Regions from separate parts of the Weissella koreensis KACC 15510 genome, predicted to be linked through region 2. Evidence: riboswitches for the same ligand, from Rfam matches in the RefSeq annotation. Region 2 holds a riboswitch; the other holds the start of a gene.

Region 1 (9,238 bases), 680 kb from region 2:
CAAAAAGCTAGTAATAATTGAGATTAATTAATGAGGGGCTTGTCACCCTTTGGAAAAGTGCTTATAATAAGAGTCATAATTAAAACGTTGAGAAAGACATGTTAATTTAACTAAAATATTTAAAAGCGAGACTGGGACGGTGTAAGCCAGTTAATATGGGTTAATTTGATACTACTTTTGGAGTGAATTAGAAAACTAATTCCGTTTCCCCGCGTTAAGGGATTTGAGTTGTATATTTTATTTTTAAATATGCATAAACTTCGGGTGGTACCACGTGTTAACGTCCCGTTCTAATGTCAAGATGATGTTGGAACGGGACTTTTTTTAATGTTAATTAAAAAACATTTCATAAATAAGGAGTAAAGTAATGGCAGATATTGAGATTAAGTTCCCTGACGGAGCGGTTAAAAATTTTGCAAGTGGTGTTACACCGCTTGAAATTGCAAATGGTATTTCAAAGTCATTGGCAAAAAAAGCTGTATCTGGTCGTTTAAATGGTGAATATGTTGGAATGCATGACCAAATGATGGTTGGTGGTGATTTTGAATTGATTACTAAAGATTCAGAAGAGGCATTGCGCTTACTACGTCACTCAGCGTCACATTTGATGGCTCAAGCTTTAAAACGTTTGCATCCTGATATGAATTTTGGAGTTGGTCCAGCAATTGATAATGGTTTCTATTATGATACTGATAATGCAGAAGGCCAAGTTTCAGTTGAAGAATTCCCAGCAATTGAAAAAATTATGCATAAAATTGTGGAAGAAAACTTACCTATTGTTTCACGCGTGATTTCACGTGAGGAAGCATTAGATATGTTTAAAGACGATCCATACAAAGTTGAATTGATTAATGACTTGCCAATTGATGAAAAAATTTCAATTGCTGTACAAGGTGATCACGTTGAATTGGATAAGGGTGGTCTTGTTCCATCAACTGGTTGGATTAAAAACTTTAAGTTAACTTCTGTAGCAGGAGCATACTGGCGTGGAAAATCTTCAAATCCAATGTTACAACGGATTTATGGAACTGCTTTTTGGAATGCTGATGATTTACAAGCTGAATTAAAGCGTCGTGATGAAGCTAAAGAACGCGATCACCGTCGTATTGGAGCTCAACAAGATCTATTCTTTACTTCACAAGAAGTTGGATCAGGACTACCTGTTTGGATGCCAAATGGAGCGGCCATTCGTCGGACTTTGGAACGTTACATTGTTGATCGCGAATTAGAAGCTGGGTATGAACATGTTTATACTCCAATCCTTTCTAATTTAGATTTGTATAAGACTTCAGGGCACTGGGATCATTATCATGATGATATGTTTCCACCAATGGATATGGGAGATGGTGAATTCCTAGAACTACGGCCAATGAACTGTCCTTCACACATTCAAGTGTATAATCATCATCCACGTTCATATAAAGAATTGCCTTTGCGGATTGCAGAATTGGGGATGATGCATCGTTATGAAAAGTCTGGGGCTTTGACTGGTCTATCACGTGTCCGCGAAATGACATTGAATGATGGACACACATTTGTGACTTTGGATCAAATTGAAGATGAATTTAAAAACATCTTGAACTTGATGATTGATGTCTACCATGACTTTAACATTAGTGATTACCGCTTCCGTCTTTCTTATCGTGATCCTAAAAATACAGAAAAGTATTTTGACGATGATGAAATGTGGGCCAATTCACAACGGATGTTGAAGGCTGCTATGGATGATTTGGGACTAGATTACTTTGAAGCCGAAGGTGAAGCTGCCTTCTATGGTCCAAAGTTGGATGTTCAAATTAAGACTGCCTTGGGTGGCGAAGAAACACTTTCAACGATTCAATTAGATTTCTTGTTGCCTGAGAAGTTCGATTTAGGTTATGTAGGTTCTGATGGAGAACAACATCGCCCAGTGATGATTCACCGTGGTGTTATTTCAACGATGGAACGCTTTACAGCTTACCTCATTGAAATGTACAAGGGTGCTTTCCCAACTTGGTTGGCACCTCATCAAGTACGTGTAATCCCAGTTAATCGTGGAGCTCACAGTGAATATGCAGAAAAGATTGTGGAGCAATTGAAGCACCAAGGAATTCGTGCCGAATATGAAGACCGCAATGAAAAGTTAGGTTATTTGATTCGTGATGCGCAATCATTGAAGATTCCATATACTTTGGTAATTGGGGATGATGAGAAGAATAATGAAAGTGTTACAATTCGTCGTTTCGGTTCACGTGATACTGAGACGATGCCATTGGCTGAGTTTGAAAAAACTTTGTTAGCTGACATTGCTAATTATTCACGTACTGATCAAAAGTAAATATAAAATATTTTAAATGAAAAGAGGTTAGAACTTAATTGTTCCAACCTCTTTTTTAATTTAATTTTTGCAAAACCATAAAATGCCATTGAATAGAACTAAAATCAAAATTAAGATGATTATTTGTACAATGGGCCAAGGCATTGGCAGTGCTTCAGTCCGTGATTGGCCCTCGGAAAAACCGTGAGAATGCATTGCATTGGTTAAATCGGTGGCCCAATAATTGGCGCTTAAGATAGTTTTAAAATATAGTTGAGGGCTCCAAAGATGGTATTTTATACCTCGTAGTTTAGCTGCATACTGAATGGTTTTGATTTGCTGTTTTACTTGGTCGAGTAAATTTAATGCTGCTAAAATACCATAAACAAAGGTGTTTGATAGCTTAAAGCGGGCATGTAAATTTATTAAGAGATCTCGGGGAGTAGATGTTAGTGTAACTAGTCCACCTAGAATTAAATAAGCATAAAGTCGAGACGTATAAAGTCGAGCATTGGTGAGATGATCGCCAGTTCCAAAAAACCAAAATGAGGTCCAGGTTCCAAATGCTAATGGAATTGAAATGAGTAAGAGTAAACCTATTTTTCGATAATTGATTTGATTTAAAAATAAATAAAATAGTCCAATTAAAACCAAAAAAAGATTTCCTGGGATGCTGCGCACAAAGGAAATTTCAATGGAAGCTAATAAAACGGTTGATAGCAACAACGCCGGTTCAAATTTAAAATGGCCTGCCATAATTATAATCCTCTCTCGGCTGGGTTAATTAAAGTTTGTTGTGTTAAATTGCGTTCATAATCAATAAATGTTTCTAAACCATGGCGCTGATGTGAAATCATCAAGATACTAGTTTGGGTGCTTTTGATATATTTTTGCATAATGTTCATAACTATTTTAATTGATTGTAAATCTAATCCAGCTAAGGGTTCATCTAATAAAAGAACTGGCAATCCTAAGATTAGGAGGGCTAAAGTTTGAACTTTTTTTTGCTGTCCGCCAGATAGCTGGTAGACACTATGGTTTAAAACTTCGGTCAATTGTAACTGTTCGATGCAAGAATTGATCAAAGTGGGGGTCCAGTATTCAGCTTGTTGACTGATTTTTAAACTGATTGAAAATTCTTCAGCCGGAGTCATAGTTATAAATTGATTGCTGGCAGTTTGAAAGCCATAGCCGACAAAGGATGACCAATCTTTTAGATGGGATTGGCCATCCCATGTTAAGGTTCCATTTAACGGGCGTTGACGGCTAATTGTTTGTAACAAAGTGGATTTACCCGATCCATTTTGACCTGAAAGGAGGCCAATGGAGGCCGCTGGCAGAGTGAAACTATTTGGCTTCAATAATGTTTTTTTAGCTTGCGTAATAGATAAATCCGTCCAAGATAAGGACCCATTAATTAAATTAGTCCGCTTTTTGAAAATGACTGGAGGGGCTGTCATAAGTTGATTTGATTTACTTATAATTAATTCACCAGCGGAAGTCAGTTGGTAATGATGATCAATGATCTGCTGATAATTGTTTAGATCATGATCGGTAATTATAATTGTTTTATCTTGCTCTAATTGAATTTGTTTTAAGGTTTTCAATAAAGATAAGCGGGCATCAGGATCGACATTAGCAAATGGCTCGTCTAATACAATGATATTTGTGTCCATGGCTAAAATGATTGCTAGGGCCGCTTTTTGTTGTTCACCTCCAGATAAATGAAGTAAAGGGCGATCCGCTATATCCGTTAAATTTAGGGCTGTTAAAACTTTCTCGATTCGTGGTTCAATTTGTGCTTGTGGTGTTTGTAAATTCTCTAATGCAAATTGTAATTCTTCTTGAGCAGTCTGCATTGTAAACTGGCGGGATGGGTTTTGAAATAGGAGCGCGACATGTTTAGCACGCTCAAAGGGGACTACTGTATGGATCGGATATTGATCAATGGTAATCGTTCCGCTTTGTGGACGCTCAAGCCCAGCCATTAAACGTAACAGAGTGGATTTGCCAACTCCACTGGGCCCGCTTAATAAATTAAAACTATGGGGGTCTAAACTCCAATTTACTTGATTCAAAACAGGCTTTGCATCATTTGGATAGGTAAAGGTTAAGTCATTAATTTTTAAAAGTGTCATAATTTATTTACGAATCGCTCCAGTCTTAGTAACCATTTTTTCAATTAAATTAACTAAAATTCCAGCAAAGAACCCAGTTGAGATGAAACGAATTATGAATAGAAGAGCTAGCATGGGTAGATGGTAAGCTAAATAACCTGATTGAAAAAGGTCCCAAATAAAAGTTAAAATTGTCATCATGAGAGCTGAGATAAAAAGATTGGTTTTAGGACGTGGCCGATACTTAGTACTAGCAAAGCCAATTTCAGCTCCTAGACCTTGAATTAATCCGGAGACCAGGTTCATAGCGCCCCACTGTGAAAAAAGGAACATTTCAATAGTTGCAGCCAAAAATTCACCTAAAGTGGCAGAACCAGGTTTTGGAATTAATCGTCCGGCTAAAGGACCGGCCATGAGCCACACGCCTAAAGTAGCGTCATTGGCAAACGGCTTTAGCGGCGTGGCAGCGATGAAAGTATAAGAGAAACCCCAAATTTGATAAATTACACCAAAGAAAAGGGCGATTAAAGCTAAAAAGATAACATCTTTTAGTTGCCAGTGTGATGAGTTGTCAGGAATTGTTTGCATGATAATGCCTCCGGGGAATTTATTATGATATGTCAAACAAAAAACCGTTCTTTTTGCACGTTGAAAGCAAATAAGAACGGTCGTTTACAATTTCTCGGGTAAATAACCAAGCTTCCTTCGTCGGTGCTAACCGTAGCAGGTTCAATGGGTTACTTCTCAGCTCAAATGGAGCGCCCCAGCTTGTTTGATATGTCAAAATTAGTTTAAGGCTTTTTTCTTAAAAAAGCAATTAAAAGTAAATAGTTTCACTTAACCTACTGCGTTAATGATGTTTTTTTGGTAAAATATAAAGTAATAGAAAACGGAGGAATAAGCGGGTGGAGCATGAATTAAAGTTGATTGGTTTGAGCACTAATCATGAATTAGCGCAAAAGATTGCCGATGAAATGGGTGCAGATTTGATGCCGATGACTATCAACCAATTTGCTGATGGTGAGATTTATGAACGAATTTTAGAAAGCGTTCGTGGAGCTGATGTTTATATTCTGGCCCCCATTTCTGGAGAAGTAAATGATAGTTTCATGGAAATTATGATTGTAGTAGATGCTTTGCGGCGGGCTTCCGCACATGGTATTAATGTTGTTATGCCGTATTTTGGATATGTACGACAAGATCGTAAAACTAAGTCACGTGAACCGATCACGGCTAAAATGGTTTCATCATTACTTGAAATGAATGGCGTGCAACGAATTTTAGCAATTGATCTACATGCTGATCAGGTTCAAGGATTTTTCGATATTCCAGTTGATCAGTTGTTGGCAGCTCCATTGTTATCGGATTACTTTTTGGAACGTAATTTTACAGGCGAAGATACCGTGGTATTTGCACCAGATCATAACGGAGCCGGACGAGCTCGTCAATTTGCGTCTATTTTGGAAGCAAATTGGGGTGTAATTAATGATCGTGCAGTACAAGAAGATATTAAGAGTCCCAACGGGATAGTAGGAGAAGTTGCGGGAAAAAGAGTCATTGTCATTGATGACATTATCGATACTGGCCGGCGGATGGTTACTTCGGCCAAAGCAGTGAAGTATGCCGGAGCGATTGATGTATCAGTTGTTGCGACTCATGGCGTCTTGTCTGATGGTGCCGCTGAGCGGTTAAAGAACTGTGATGAAATTTCTCAAGTTGTGATTACCGATACCGTTGAGGTCCCGGCAGAAAAACAATTTGATAAGTTAAAGATTATCACCGTGGCCCCATTAATTGCGGATGCAATTAATCGCGTTCGACAAGATAAAGACTTATCTGGTTTGTTACGATCACGGATTAAGCCAGATATAAAAATTTAAGTAGCTTAGTTTTTTTGAATGAGGAGGAATTGGAATTATGGTATTTTCAGCAGCAGAAGATCGTTATGAAAAAGTTCCCGCACGGCGGGTTTCAGATTCAGGACTAATCTTACCAGCACTTTCGTTTGGACTTTGGCGCAACCTTGGTGATCAAAAGCCATTGGCTAATTCAAGAGAAGTGATTTTAAAAGCCTTTGATAATGGAATTTATTCATTTGATAATGCCTCAAATTATGGTCCTTCAAATGGTAGTGCCGAAGAAACGTTTGGTGCAGTTTTCAATTCTGACTTAAAAGCATATCGTGATGAATTAGTGATTACCACCAAAGCAGGTTATCATATGTGGCCAGGACCTTTGGGCGAGTTTTCAGGACGTAAAACTTTGCGGGCAGCATTGGACTTGTCCTTGCAACGAATGCATTTAGACTATGTAGATATTTTTTATGCTCATCGTTGGGATCCAAATACTAATCTAGAAGAAACCGCTGTTGCTTTAGATTCATTAGTACGTCAAGGTAAGGCTTTGTATGTTGGTGTTTCAAACTATACAGCTGAGCAAACGGCAGCTATTGCGGAAATTTTTAAAGAATTACGGACGCCGTTTGTAACTAATCAAGTTTCATATAATATGTTACACAGAAATGAAGCCGAAGATAATGATATGTTGTCAATTTTGGATCAGCATCATGCTGGATTAGTAGCTTATGGACCACTAGCAGAAGGGTTATTGACAGACCGTTATCTTGATGGTTTCCCAACTGATTTCCCTCTTCATCGGACGAATGCCGGATTAGCAGATAATCCAGATGAAACAGTAGCTAAGCTGAATGCTTTGAATGCTGTTGCTGCAGATCGAGGTCAAACGTTAGCACAATTAGCCATGGCATGGCTTTTGAAAGATCGACGGGTGGCATCGATTGTCTTTGGAGCATCATCAATTGAGCATTTGTTAGATAATATTAAAGTTACTGATAATTTAAAATTGTCAGATGAAGAGTTACAAAAAATTGAAAATATTTTAAATTAAATCAAGAAAATGAATCATCTTTGATGCAATAAAAAATTGATTTAATCTAAAAGCTGAGATATATGATGAAAATTCTTATTCAAATAAAACTAGCTAAGTTTTTTGATGAGAATTTTGCTTATCTTGGTTTTTTTTTGGATTAATAAAGCTATTAATATTGTAGTAGATAAGCATGGTGATAATAAATTGGGAGGCGCCTTGAAGTTCTGCTATAATATTGGGATAAAGGATTCGATGGGGGGACGAAAAATGGCACGTAAGTTAATTGGAATTGATTTAGATCATACTACTTTAAATGAAGCTGGGATGATTTCAAAATATACCCGCGAAACATTGCAAGCAGCCCAAGCTGAAGGACATATTATTTCGATTATTACGGGACGTCCACCGCGGTTAACCAATGCAATTTATCAAGAGCTAGGCTTACACTCACCTATGATTAATTTCAATGGGGCACTTGGCGCCATTCCTAATCAAAATTGGCGAGACGCTTACTCTCATCAAGTTCAGCGCACGATTGTTTTTGATTTATTGGAACAAGCAGGTGACTTAGGTGTTGATCTGGTTATTGCGGAACAAAATCAGCAAGCCTGGAGTCAACAGTTTGGTGTTAAAAAATTAAATCAAAAATTTTTCCCACAAGATAATAAGTTAAAAGGTCAGTTAAATAAGGCTAATTTAAAAACCGATGTGAATGCTATTTTATTACATGCAATTGATGCATCTAAACAAACTGAGATTCAAAATTGGATACAAACACGTTATGGTAAAGAAAATGTCAACGTTAAAATTTGGAGTGGTGATGCGCCGGTTCTTGAAGTAGCTCCTGCGGGGGTTGCCAAAGATACTGGGCTCCAAGTGCTGCAAAGGTCATATCAAATTGCTAAAGATGATGTTTATGCATTTGGTGATGAGATGAATGATTTAGAGATGATTGAGTATGCAGGCCACGGGGTGGTTATGCAGAATGGAAATTCGGAATTGAAAAAAGTTGCTAATGATGTCACCCCCTATACGAATGAGCAAGATGGATTAGCGCGTTATATTAAAACGATTTTATAAAAGTAAGGAAAAGTAATGATCATGGATGATTTTCCACAGGGATTTAAAGAACGTTATGCGGAATTGTTGGGGGATGAGGCAGAAGCCTTTTTTGCCACTTTTAAACAACCAGTACAAAAGGGCTTTCGGATTAATCCGTTAAAAGCTAACCAAACACTATATGATACGCAAACTACTCAAGCAGTTGCTTGGGGAAATTGGGGACGATTTGGACGGTTGAAAGGTCATTCAGTTGACCATACAACAGGTCTGATTTATTCTCAAGAACCGAGTGCCCAATTAGTGGGAGAAATTGCACATCCCCAACCTGACGAAAAAGTTTTAGATTTAGCCGCAGCACCAGGGGGTAAAACTACTCACTTGGCTTCGTTTATGAATCAAAAAGGTTTGTTAGTAAGTAATGAAATTTTCAAGAAACGGGCTCAAATTTTAAGTGAAAATGTAGAACGATTTGGAGCTAAGAATGTTTTAGTCACTAACCATGCACCGGCTGAATTAGTGCCAAAATTTGCCGGATATTTTGACCGAATTGTCTTGGATGCTCCTTGTTCAGGTGAGGGGATGTTTCGCAAAGATCCAGATGCGATGCAATATTGGGATGTTGATTATCCGAGCCGTTGTGCAAAGTTACAACGGGAAATTTTGGTGGAAGCATTAAAAATGCTGAAAAGTGGTGGAGAATTAATCTATTCAACTTGTACTTTTGCGCCTGAAGAAGATGAACAAATTATTGCTTGGTTGTTGGATAGTTATCCTGAGTTAGAATTGATGCCAATTGATAAGCCAAAAGGAGTGGATGATGGTCGACCAGAATGGGCCGATGGTAATCCTGAATTGGTAAAGACGGCACGATTAT
Region 2 (9,238 bases):
GATGTTTTTTAATTACTCAAACAATATGATAGTTTAATGAACTAAAGACTGAATTATACAAATGTAAAAAAGCGTGCTAAACTAATGGCAAGCGATAGTAAGCGCTTACATTATTCAAATGCATTTATTTAGATAATTTAGGAGGAGGCTCCAAATGCTACCACAATTAGCTTGGTTAGATGATCCAAAAATTTTTAGGGTAAATCAACTTCCTGCCCATAGTGATCATCAAGTTTATCGTAATTTAATTGAGGCCCATCAAAAACAAAGTTCACTAGAAAAAAGTTTGAATGGGACTTGGGATTTTTATTATACCGATCAAATGGAAACTTTCAATTCAGAACTTGAGGTGCCTGATTTTGAAAAAAATACAGCAGTTACGACCATTGAGGTGCCAAAACATATTGAATTAGCTAATTTTGCCCCAATTCAATATGTAAACACCCAATATCCATGGGATGCGCGAACCTATCGTCGACCACCTTTTACGAATCAGGATGAACAAATTCCAGGGGTTTTTAGTCGTGCTGATGATAATGCGGTTGGCACTTATCGCAAAATTTTTAAATTAGATCCTGATTGGCAGGATCAAAAGGTTCATATTAATTTTGCGGGAGTTGAACGGGCTTTTTATCTTTGGTTGAATGGCCAATTCGTAGGATATGCCGAAGATAGTTTTTCGCCATCGGAATTCGATTTAACGCCATACTTAAAAAATAATGGTGAAAATGAGCTTATCGTTCAGGTATTTAAGCATAGTACAGCTAGTTTTATAGAAGACCAAGATTTTTTTCGCTTTTTTGGAATCTTTCGAGATGTCACACTTTTACTACAACCTGGGGTTCATGTAACTGATATTGCTTTAAAGCCACAAGTCAGTGCCGATTATCAGATGGGTAAATTGACAGGTGAGTTTAAATTAACGGGAGAATTTAGTCAATATGAATTAGAAATCAAAATTATTAATCCGCAAGGTGAAATTATCTTCCAAGGTCAGCCTAATCTAAATCACGAAATTAGATTACCTGAAATTAAATTTTATGATATGCAGTTATGGAGTCATAAAAATCCACAACTTTACCATATTGAACTAATAGTTAAAAACCAAGAGCATCAATTAATTGAAGTTGCTACAACGACTTTTGGCTTTCGTAAAATTGAACTTGATCACCAAGTTTTGAAATTGAACGGTGAGCGTTTAAAAATATTGGGAGTAAACAGGCATGAATGGAATCCTGAAAATGGACGGGTCATTACAAGAGATGATATGTTGACTGATTTGAAAATTTTTCAAGAACATCATATCAATGCTGTACGAACCTCACATTACGCGGACCAGTTGAGTTGGTATCAACTTTGTGATGAGCATGGAATCTATATGATGGCTGAAACTAATTTGGAATCACATGGTTCATGGCAAAAAATGGGTCAACTTGAACCTTCATATAATGTACCAGGTAGTCTACCTGGTTGGAAAGATGCAGTATTAGACCGAGCCAAGACCAATTATGAAACTTTCAAAAATCATCCTTCAGTTCTTTTTTGGTCTTTGGGAAATGAATCATACGCAGGAACTAATCTATCTGAGATGCAGGAATATTTTCATAAGGTCGATTCAACTCGTCTAGTTCATTATGAAGGCGTTGTATGGGACCGTCAGTTCGAAGATCAAATTTCTGATTTTGAAAGTCGGATGTATGCCAGCCCAGCTGAGGTGCGAAAATATTTAGAACAAAATCCGAAAAAGCCCTTCATGCTTTGTGAATACATGCATGATATGGGAAATTCATTGGGCGGATTAGCCGAATATATGCAATTATTTGATGATTTTGATAATTATGCAGGTGGCTTTATTTGGGATTACATTGATCAAGCTCTGTGGGTCAATGATGAAATATCTGGTCAAAAGGTCTTACGTTATGGTGGTGATTTTGATGATCGTCCATCTGATTATGGGTTTAGTGCAGACGGTCTCTTATTTGCAAATCGCCTAGTTAAACCAGCCATGCAGGAGGTAGCTTATCAATATGGAAAATACACAGAATAAACTCAATTTAATTTTTGGGGATGTGGGTTTGGGCGTCCATGGTCCTGATCATGAGTATCTTTTTAGTTATGATAAAAAAGGATTGGAATCGATTCGAATTGCTGGTCGAGAATGGCTGTTGGAACCCGTTAAGCCGATTTTTTGGCGAGCTACGACTGATAATGATCGAGGAGCAGGGTTTCCGCAAAAAGTAGCTTCTTGGTTGGGGGCCGATTTATTTCAAACTGGAAGTGTCAAAACTATCTGGGTTGATCAACAAATTCTTGAGTTACCCTTACCACCTGTTAATAATAAATATAATGGTGATGAGAGCGCGCAGGAAGTTGCAATTTTATATGAATATCAATTACCAGTTCAACCACAAACAAAGGTAGAAATTTTATATCAAGTGAATGCAATCGGTCAGCTAAAAGTTAAAGCACATTATTTTGGACAAAAAGGGTTACCTGAGTTACCAGTTTTTGGAGTTCGATTCATGATTCCGACCTTAACGAATCGTTTTATTTATACTGGACTTTCAGGGGAAACTTATCCTGATCGAAAACAGGGCGGTCAATTCGGAACCTATCATGTCCAAGGAATACCGGTAACACCGTATTTGATTCCTCAAGATAATGGAGTACATATGGAGACCCAAACAGTTACATTAGAACGAACGAGTACTAAGAATAATGTGGAGCCGGTAGTACATCCATTTGAGTTAACAGTCAGAAAAACTAAACAGCCATTTGCCTTTAGTTGTTTACCATATACAGCAGCAGAATTAGAAAATGCAACGCATCAAGAAGAATTGCCTTTACCACGTAAAACGGTTTTGAGCATTTTGGGATCTGTGCGCGGAGTTGGGGGTATTGATAGCTGGGGTGCCGAAGTATTACCTGATTATCGAATTTCGGGTGAAATTGATCATGAATTTGAATTTATGTTGGAATAAAAAATAATTATTAGTAAAAAGAGCTTCAAACGGGTAACTAAGTAATTAGCCCGAGAGAAACTCTTTTTTATATAAAATTAATTATTGCCAGGGAACGGTAACATCGTCATTAACTGACCAACTACTATCAGTATCAACAGTTCCAGTTCTAATTTCGACATTTTGACCATCAGATCGGTCAGTTACTAAAGCTTTAGCGTATGAACCATCTTCATTTGTTGGTCCTACGAAGACAAAACCGTTAGCAGTAGCGTTTTGGTAAGTCCAAGCCACGCCGGTGGAATCATTTTGAGTTAGGGCACTTTCGGCGCTTGAAGCATCTACTGCGGTACTAGTGCTAGCCGTATCAGTATCATCAACTGGGACACTTGAAGCATCTACAGTAGATGTTAGATTAGTAGAATTGGCTGCCTTTTCGGAACTTTCACTATTAGTTCTCGTATTTTTTTCAGAAGAACTTGAACTTTGCTTAGTCTGTTGTTTTGTTGATGAAAGGTCAGACTGAACAATTGCATTCTGCTCATTTTTTTGAATAATTTTTTGACTATTTTGATGATGCCATTGTAAATAAGCATAACCACCCGACAATATGATCAGGAGGAGGAGAACATAAAGTATGGGCTTTAACCATTTCCATGATCTTTTTTGGCGGGCTTGCGATTTATTTCGAGTTTCTGTAATGGGTTGAGGCTTTTGGGATTGCTCTACATCGAGGGCAATCATTTCCACTTGCAAAAAGCGATCCTTGAGTCGTTTGTATTCATTAGGGGCAAGGACCCCAACATCTAGAAGTTCTTTATACCTTTTTAATTGTTGGAATTGTTCATCCGTCATGTCAAATCACCTGCTACCTTAAATCTAAATTAAATATTAAAATCCTGACTTTCATTATAGCGTACTCGCTGCATTGCGATCATCTTTTTCATAAAAATATATAATTATTTAATGTTTTGTGATCGACGAGAATTAATATTCTTCTTATTTATATATAAAAAAAGGTTTATTTTTAGTAGGAAGTTCAGGTATTTGGCGTTATAATTATAACTATTGTTATTTTTTATCATTCATTTAAGCTAATACATAAAAAGTACACCGTTTTTTGCACCAAAACGATGCTATTATCGAAATGTATTTTTAAGAAATATTTCGACGAATAAAACGTTTCAATTTAATCCTTAAAAGGTTGGTATACCTCAATATAGGTCATGCCAATTGAGGCGATAATAGACAAATAATTATTACTTGATATTTGTAATAAAATGGAATAAGCTGGTGATTATGATGAAAAATAACATCAATTTTTAGTGTAGGAAAGGATTGTGTAATAAATCATGAAGATGATTAAAAATGAATTTAAATTTATCTTCTCAAACCGATTAATTAGAATTTCACTGTTTGCAATTATGTTTATTCCGTTTTTATACAGTGTGTTCTTCTTGCGTTCAGTTTGGGATCCGTATGGAAGTACGGGAAACTTACCAATCGCAGTGGTAAATGAAGATAAACAAGTGACTTATGAAGGTCAAAAGATGCATGCTGGGGCCGATATGGTCAAGCAATTGAAGCATAATACTCAATTGGATTGGCATTTTGTTTCTAAGAAGCAAGCAGAACAAGGTATTAAGGATCATAAGTATTATACGGTTGTGACTCTACCAAAGAATTTCTCTGCTAACGCTGCTACAGTTTTGGATGCTCATCCTAAAAAGATGGAGATCAAATACAAGACTAATGATTCTTTGAATTATATCGCTACAGTTGTTAGTGATACTGCTGCTGAGTCATTGAACAGTCAAGTTAAAGAAGCGGTCACAACGGCCTATACTAAGGTTGTCTTTGATCAAGTTACTGTAGCTGGAAAAGGCTTCAAGACGGCTGCTACTGGAGCTCAAAAGTTAAATGACGGTTCAATTGCTCTTTCTGATGGGTTGAATGTCTATACTGGCGGAGTATCCCAAGTTAATGATGGGGTTATGACCTTGAAGATGGGAGTTTCTCCATTAGCAAGTGGTGTTAACCAATTAGCTGGTGGGTCAAGCACTTTGAACAATGGACTACAAACCTTGAATAGTAAGACTGGAGCCCTATCTAGTGGTGCTAGTCAACTATCTGTTGGTGCTAACCAATTGAATAGTGGATTACAAACCTTGAATGGAAAGACTGGAACCCTGGCTAGTGGAGCAAATCAATTAGCTGGTGGTGCTAGTCAATTAAATTCAGGTTTGGATGGCTACACAAAGGGTGTTTCTACTTTAAATGGTGGCCTCAATAAGTTGAATGCTAACAGCACGACTTTGAATTCTGGAGCAAAGCAATTGAGCGAAGGTTCAACTCAATTACAAGCTGGAAGTCAACAACTTGATGACGGTTTGAAAAAAATTCAAAGCGAATTAAATGCGGTTGACTATAACCAATCATCAAGTGAAACTAAGTATATGCAAGATAAGTTGAATGCATTGACTCCACTATTGGCTAATCTTGATACTACGCTAAATGGATTAGTTAAAATTTCAGTAGCTGGTGCAAAGCCTGATGCATATGTTGATGAAATGGTTGCAGCTATGGAAAAGGCGGGAACGCCTTTGACTGATGAGCAAAAAGTAACTGTTAAAAAAGTTGCTGCTCAATCATATAAAGATTATGGAACAGTCGTTGGAAATAACATGAAAACTGGAGTTGAGACTCAACTTAACTCAAAGATCAGTTCTGATGACATAAAAAGAATGCAAGCTGATTTGACTGCTACGCAAACTTTGTTGACTAAGGTTCAAACTTTGAGCCAGAGCTTCAATGCTCCTCTTGAACAAAAGGGATTAGTAGCAGGGATGGATCAATTAAACGCTGGTTTGAAGCAAACGGCTGCTGGTTCTGCTACCTTGCAAGCTGGTTTGCAACAATATACTGGTGGTGTTTCAGATGCAACCAACGGTTCAGCACAATTGACTGCTAACAATGGAGAATTGACTTCAGGTTCTCAACAATTAGCTGCTGGAACGAGCCAATTGAAATCACAAGTACCAGCTTTGACTTCAGGTGTAAGTCAATTGGCTGCCGGATCACAACAATTGGCAACTGGAACAAGTCAATTGAACTCACAAGTACCAGCATTGACTTCAGGTGTAAGTCAATTAGCTGATGGATCAAATATCTTGTATGGTGGATTAAGCCAATTACAAGCTCAAATTCCAACGTTGAGTTCAGGAGTTGATCAATTAGCACTTGGAACAAGTCAACTAGTTGATAACTCAGGTGCCTTAATTGATGGAGCAAATCAATTGAAGGACGGAAACGGTACCTTAGCATCTGGACTTAAGTCTGGATCTGATAAAATTGGTGGGATTAAGATTACTGATAAAAATATCAAGCAATTCGTAACCCCAGCTAAGTTATCTCATTCAAAGTATAGTTCTGTACCAAACTATGGATATGCCTTGGCACCATATGTTTTGTCACTTGCTTTGTATGTCGGAGCAATTGTCTTTAACTTTGCTTTCCCAATCCGAAAGATTTCAACTACTGGACAATCAGCTACGGCTTGGTTCTTCAGTAAAGCTATTGTTGCAGCGATTGTAGCAATAGCAATGGCTGTCATTGAACCAGTTTTGATGATGTTGGCTGGTTTGCATGCTGAACATCCTGCAGAATTATTCGTAATGACGATTATCTTCTCATTGGCATCGATGGCGATCGTTATGTTCCTATCAATGGTCTTTGATAATCCAGGACGTTTCGTTGCAATGTTGCTATTGATGTTGCAACTTGGTGGTTCAGGTGGAACATTCCCAATGGAAATGACCAATCATTTCTATAATGTTATCCATCCTTACATTCCAATGACTTACTCAGTTCTTGGATTACGCCAAGCTATGACTTCTGGATTAGGAATGGATCAAATCTGGAATTCAGTTGGAGTCTTACTTGCCATCGCAGTCGTATTTACGCTGTTAACATGGTTAGGAATGTACTTCTTGCAAAAGCATGGTAAAGCTGGTAAATCTCAATTAGATAATAACCAAAGCTTACAAGCAGTTGAAAAGTAAAAATAAAACGGCATAATAAAGTGTAAACTTTGATTTTTGATCCGTTTTAAAAAGAGACTGAGATAATTTTATCTCAGTTTTTTTTTGAACGATAAAATTGTCAAGTTAACTATGGAGTGCTAAAATTAAGGCATAATTAAATATTTATTCACTAGGGGAGCTTTTGCTGAGACGTTTATTCGGACCCTTTGAACCTGATTAAGTTAAAACTTGCGGAGGGAAGTGACATATTAACTGGGAATAAATCAAAATGAGCTCAATTAATCTGTTACGACGACGTGGCAGGTTAGTTGAGCTTTTTAATTATATGGAAAAAGTTATTAGTAATTTATAAGTGAAAAGGAGGAGCAAAAATGTTATTGGAAGTCATTCGGAAGAAACACCCCTTGATTTTAAACCATGCTAATACTGTCACTCAGCAACATGTGGCTGATGGAATTAGCATGTTAGGGGCATCGCCATTGATGTCGCAAGAGCAACTAGAAATACCGGAAATGGTTAAAATTTCTCAAGCCGTCGTTATTAATATTGGTACATTACAGGAAACGACTTTGCCAGAGTTAATTTTAATGGGACAAATAGCCAATCAAGCTGAGATTCCGGTCATTTTGGATCCAGTAGCTGTGGCGATGCCATATCGAAGTGATTTTGTAAAACGCTTAATGAAGGAAGTTAAATTCGATGTGATTCGGGGTAATGCCGCAGAAATTGCTTGGTTTGCCGGAATGTCGAGTCAGGGTCAAGGAATTGATGCAGATACACGGATTGAAGTTCAGACTAGTATTCCAAAAAGATCCGCCCAATTAACAGAAGCGGTGATCGTGCAGACCGGTGCAACAGATGTGATCACTGATGGAAAACGAAGTTGGCGGGTAAAAAATGATAATCCGTTATTAGCAGTTAATGTCGGATCTGGCGATTTATTGAGCGGGATTATCGGTAGTTTTGCTGCTGTGACGAAAGATTACCTTCAGGCAGGGCTGGAGGCCACAATGCTCATGGGAGCAGCGGGGCAATTAGCAAGTGCAAAAGTGCATAACCAGCCAGGGCAGTTGATGCCCGCATTGATGGACCAACTTTATGCCATTACAGAAAAACAAATTGAACAGATCAGTGAGGTGAATGAAGAATGATTGAAGTACCACAAGTTTTAACGATTGCTGGCATCGATTCTAGCGGAGGTGCGGGAATTAATGCTGATTTAAAAACTTTTCATAACCAAAAAGTGTATGCTGCGACAGTCATTACCGGTATTACTGCGCAAAATACCCTTGGCGTTCAAGCGATTGAACCAACGCGTCCTGAAATGATTATGGCTCAATTTGAATCGATTTTTACTGACCTCAAAATCACGGCGGCTAAAACGGGTGCTTTGTTTGATGAGGTTTGGGTTCAGACCGTGATTGATGGCTTGAAAAAATTTCCAGTGAAACATTTAGTGCTCGATCCAGTAATGGTTGCCAAAGGTGGGGCCCAATTATTGGAGCCGGCGGCAATTGAATTATTTAAAAATGAATTATTGCCCTTGGCTGAAGTGATTACTCCGAATTTAGGTGAAGCTGAAGTGCTTTTGCAGCGTTCAATTGAAGGAGACCTTGAAATGATAGAAGCAGCTCAAGAGCTTCAAAGGCTAGGGGCTGAAAATGTCTTAATTAAAGGCGGCCATCGTCAAGGAATGGTGGTGCGTGATTTGATGTTGTTTAAAAATGGACAAACTAGTTGGTATGAAGCACCACGTATTGATACTAGCCGAACACATGGGACTGGTGATACTTTGGCAGCCTTGATTGTAGCCGGTTTAGCTCGAAATGAGGAATTAGCAGCAATTATGCCCGCAGCTAAAGAGTTTATGAATCAAGCAATTCAAACCACGATTAATGTCGGGCATGGACATGGACCTTTAAATCATTGGGTCACGGGTGTGAAATGAAAATAGAACAATTACAATGCTATTTAGTCGCCGGACCACAAGATTATCCAGAATTGAGTTTGACTGAATTTATCGTACAAATTGAAGTATTAATGCAGTCGGGGATTACCGCTTATCAGTTTCGTGATAAGGGAACCCATTACCAAAATTGCGAAGAACGCTTAGACTTAGTCTTAAAATTACAATTTTTAGCAAAAAAATGGCAAGTTTTGTTCATCATTAATGATGATGTCGATTTGGCGCAACAAATTCATGCTGACGGATTACATGTAGGTCAAGGTGATCAA

What was found. A riboswitch is a leader RNA that binds a small molecule or an ion and turns the genes downstream of it on or off. The one in region 2 is predicted to bind thiamine pyrophosphate.
Region 1: linked by a shared signal. The riboswitch ahead of WKK_RS05575 (ECF transporter S component) and the one ahead of thiM (hydroxyethylthiazole kinase) in region 2 are both predicted to bind thiamine pyrophosphate.

What each region holds. Positions count from the first base shown of each region.
Region 1 is NC_015759.1:1,148,966-1,158,203, forward strand. Features, by position in the region: gene WKK_RS05555 (flavodoxin domain-containing protein) at 1-21, shown strand, start outside; gene thrS (threonine--tRNA ligase) at 368-2,317, shown strand; gene WKK_RS05565 (energy-coupling factor transporter transmembrane component T family protein) at 2,378-3,052, opposite strand; gene WKK_RS05570 (ABC transporter ATP-binding protein) at 3,055-4,434, opposite strand; gene WKK_RS05575 (ECF transporter S component) at 4,438-5,001, opposite strand; TPP riboswitch at 5,097-5,189, opposite strand; gene WKK_RS05580 (ribose-phosphate diphosphokinase) at 5,319-6,293, shown strand; gene WKK_RS05585 (aldo/keto reductase) at 6,331-7,320, shown strand; gene WKK_RS05590 (Cof-type HAD-IIB family hydrolase) at 7,570-8,382, shown strand; gene WKK_RS05595 (RsmF rRNA methyltransferase first C-terminal domain-containing protein) at 8,404-9,238, shown strand, end outside.
Region 2 is NC_015759.1:465,745-474,982, reverse strand. Features, by position in the region: gene WKK_RS02300 (glycoside hydrolase family 2 TIM barrel-domain containing protein) at 155-2,047, shown strand; gene WKK_RS02295 (beta-galactosidase small subunit) at 2,028-2,981, shown strand; gene WKK_RS02290 (hypothetical protein) at 3,063-3,815, opposite strand; gene WKK_RS02285 (YhgE/Pip domain-containing protein) at 4,313-7,021, shown strand; TPP riboswitch at 7,165-7,259, shown strand; gene thiM (hydroxyethylthiazole kinase) at 7,375-8,154, shown strand; gene thiD (bifunctional hydroxymethylpyrimidine kinase/phosphomethylpyrimidine kinase) at 8,151-8,951, shown strand; gene thiE (thiamine phosphate synthase) at 8,948-9,238, shown strand, end outside.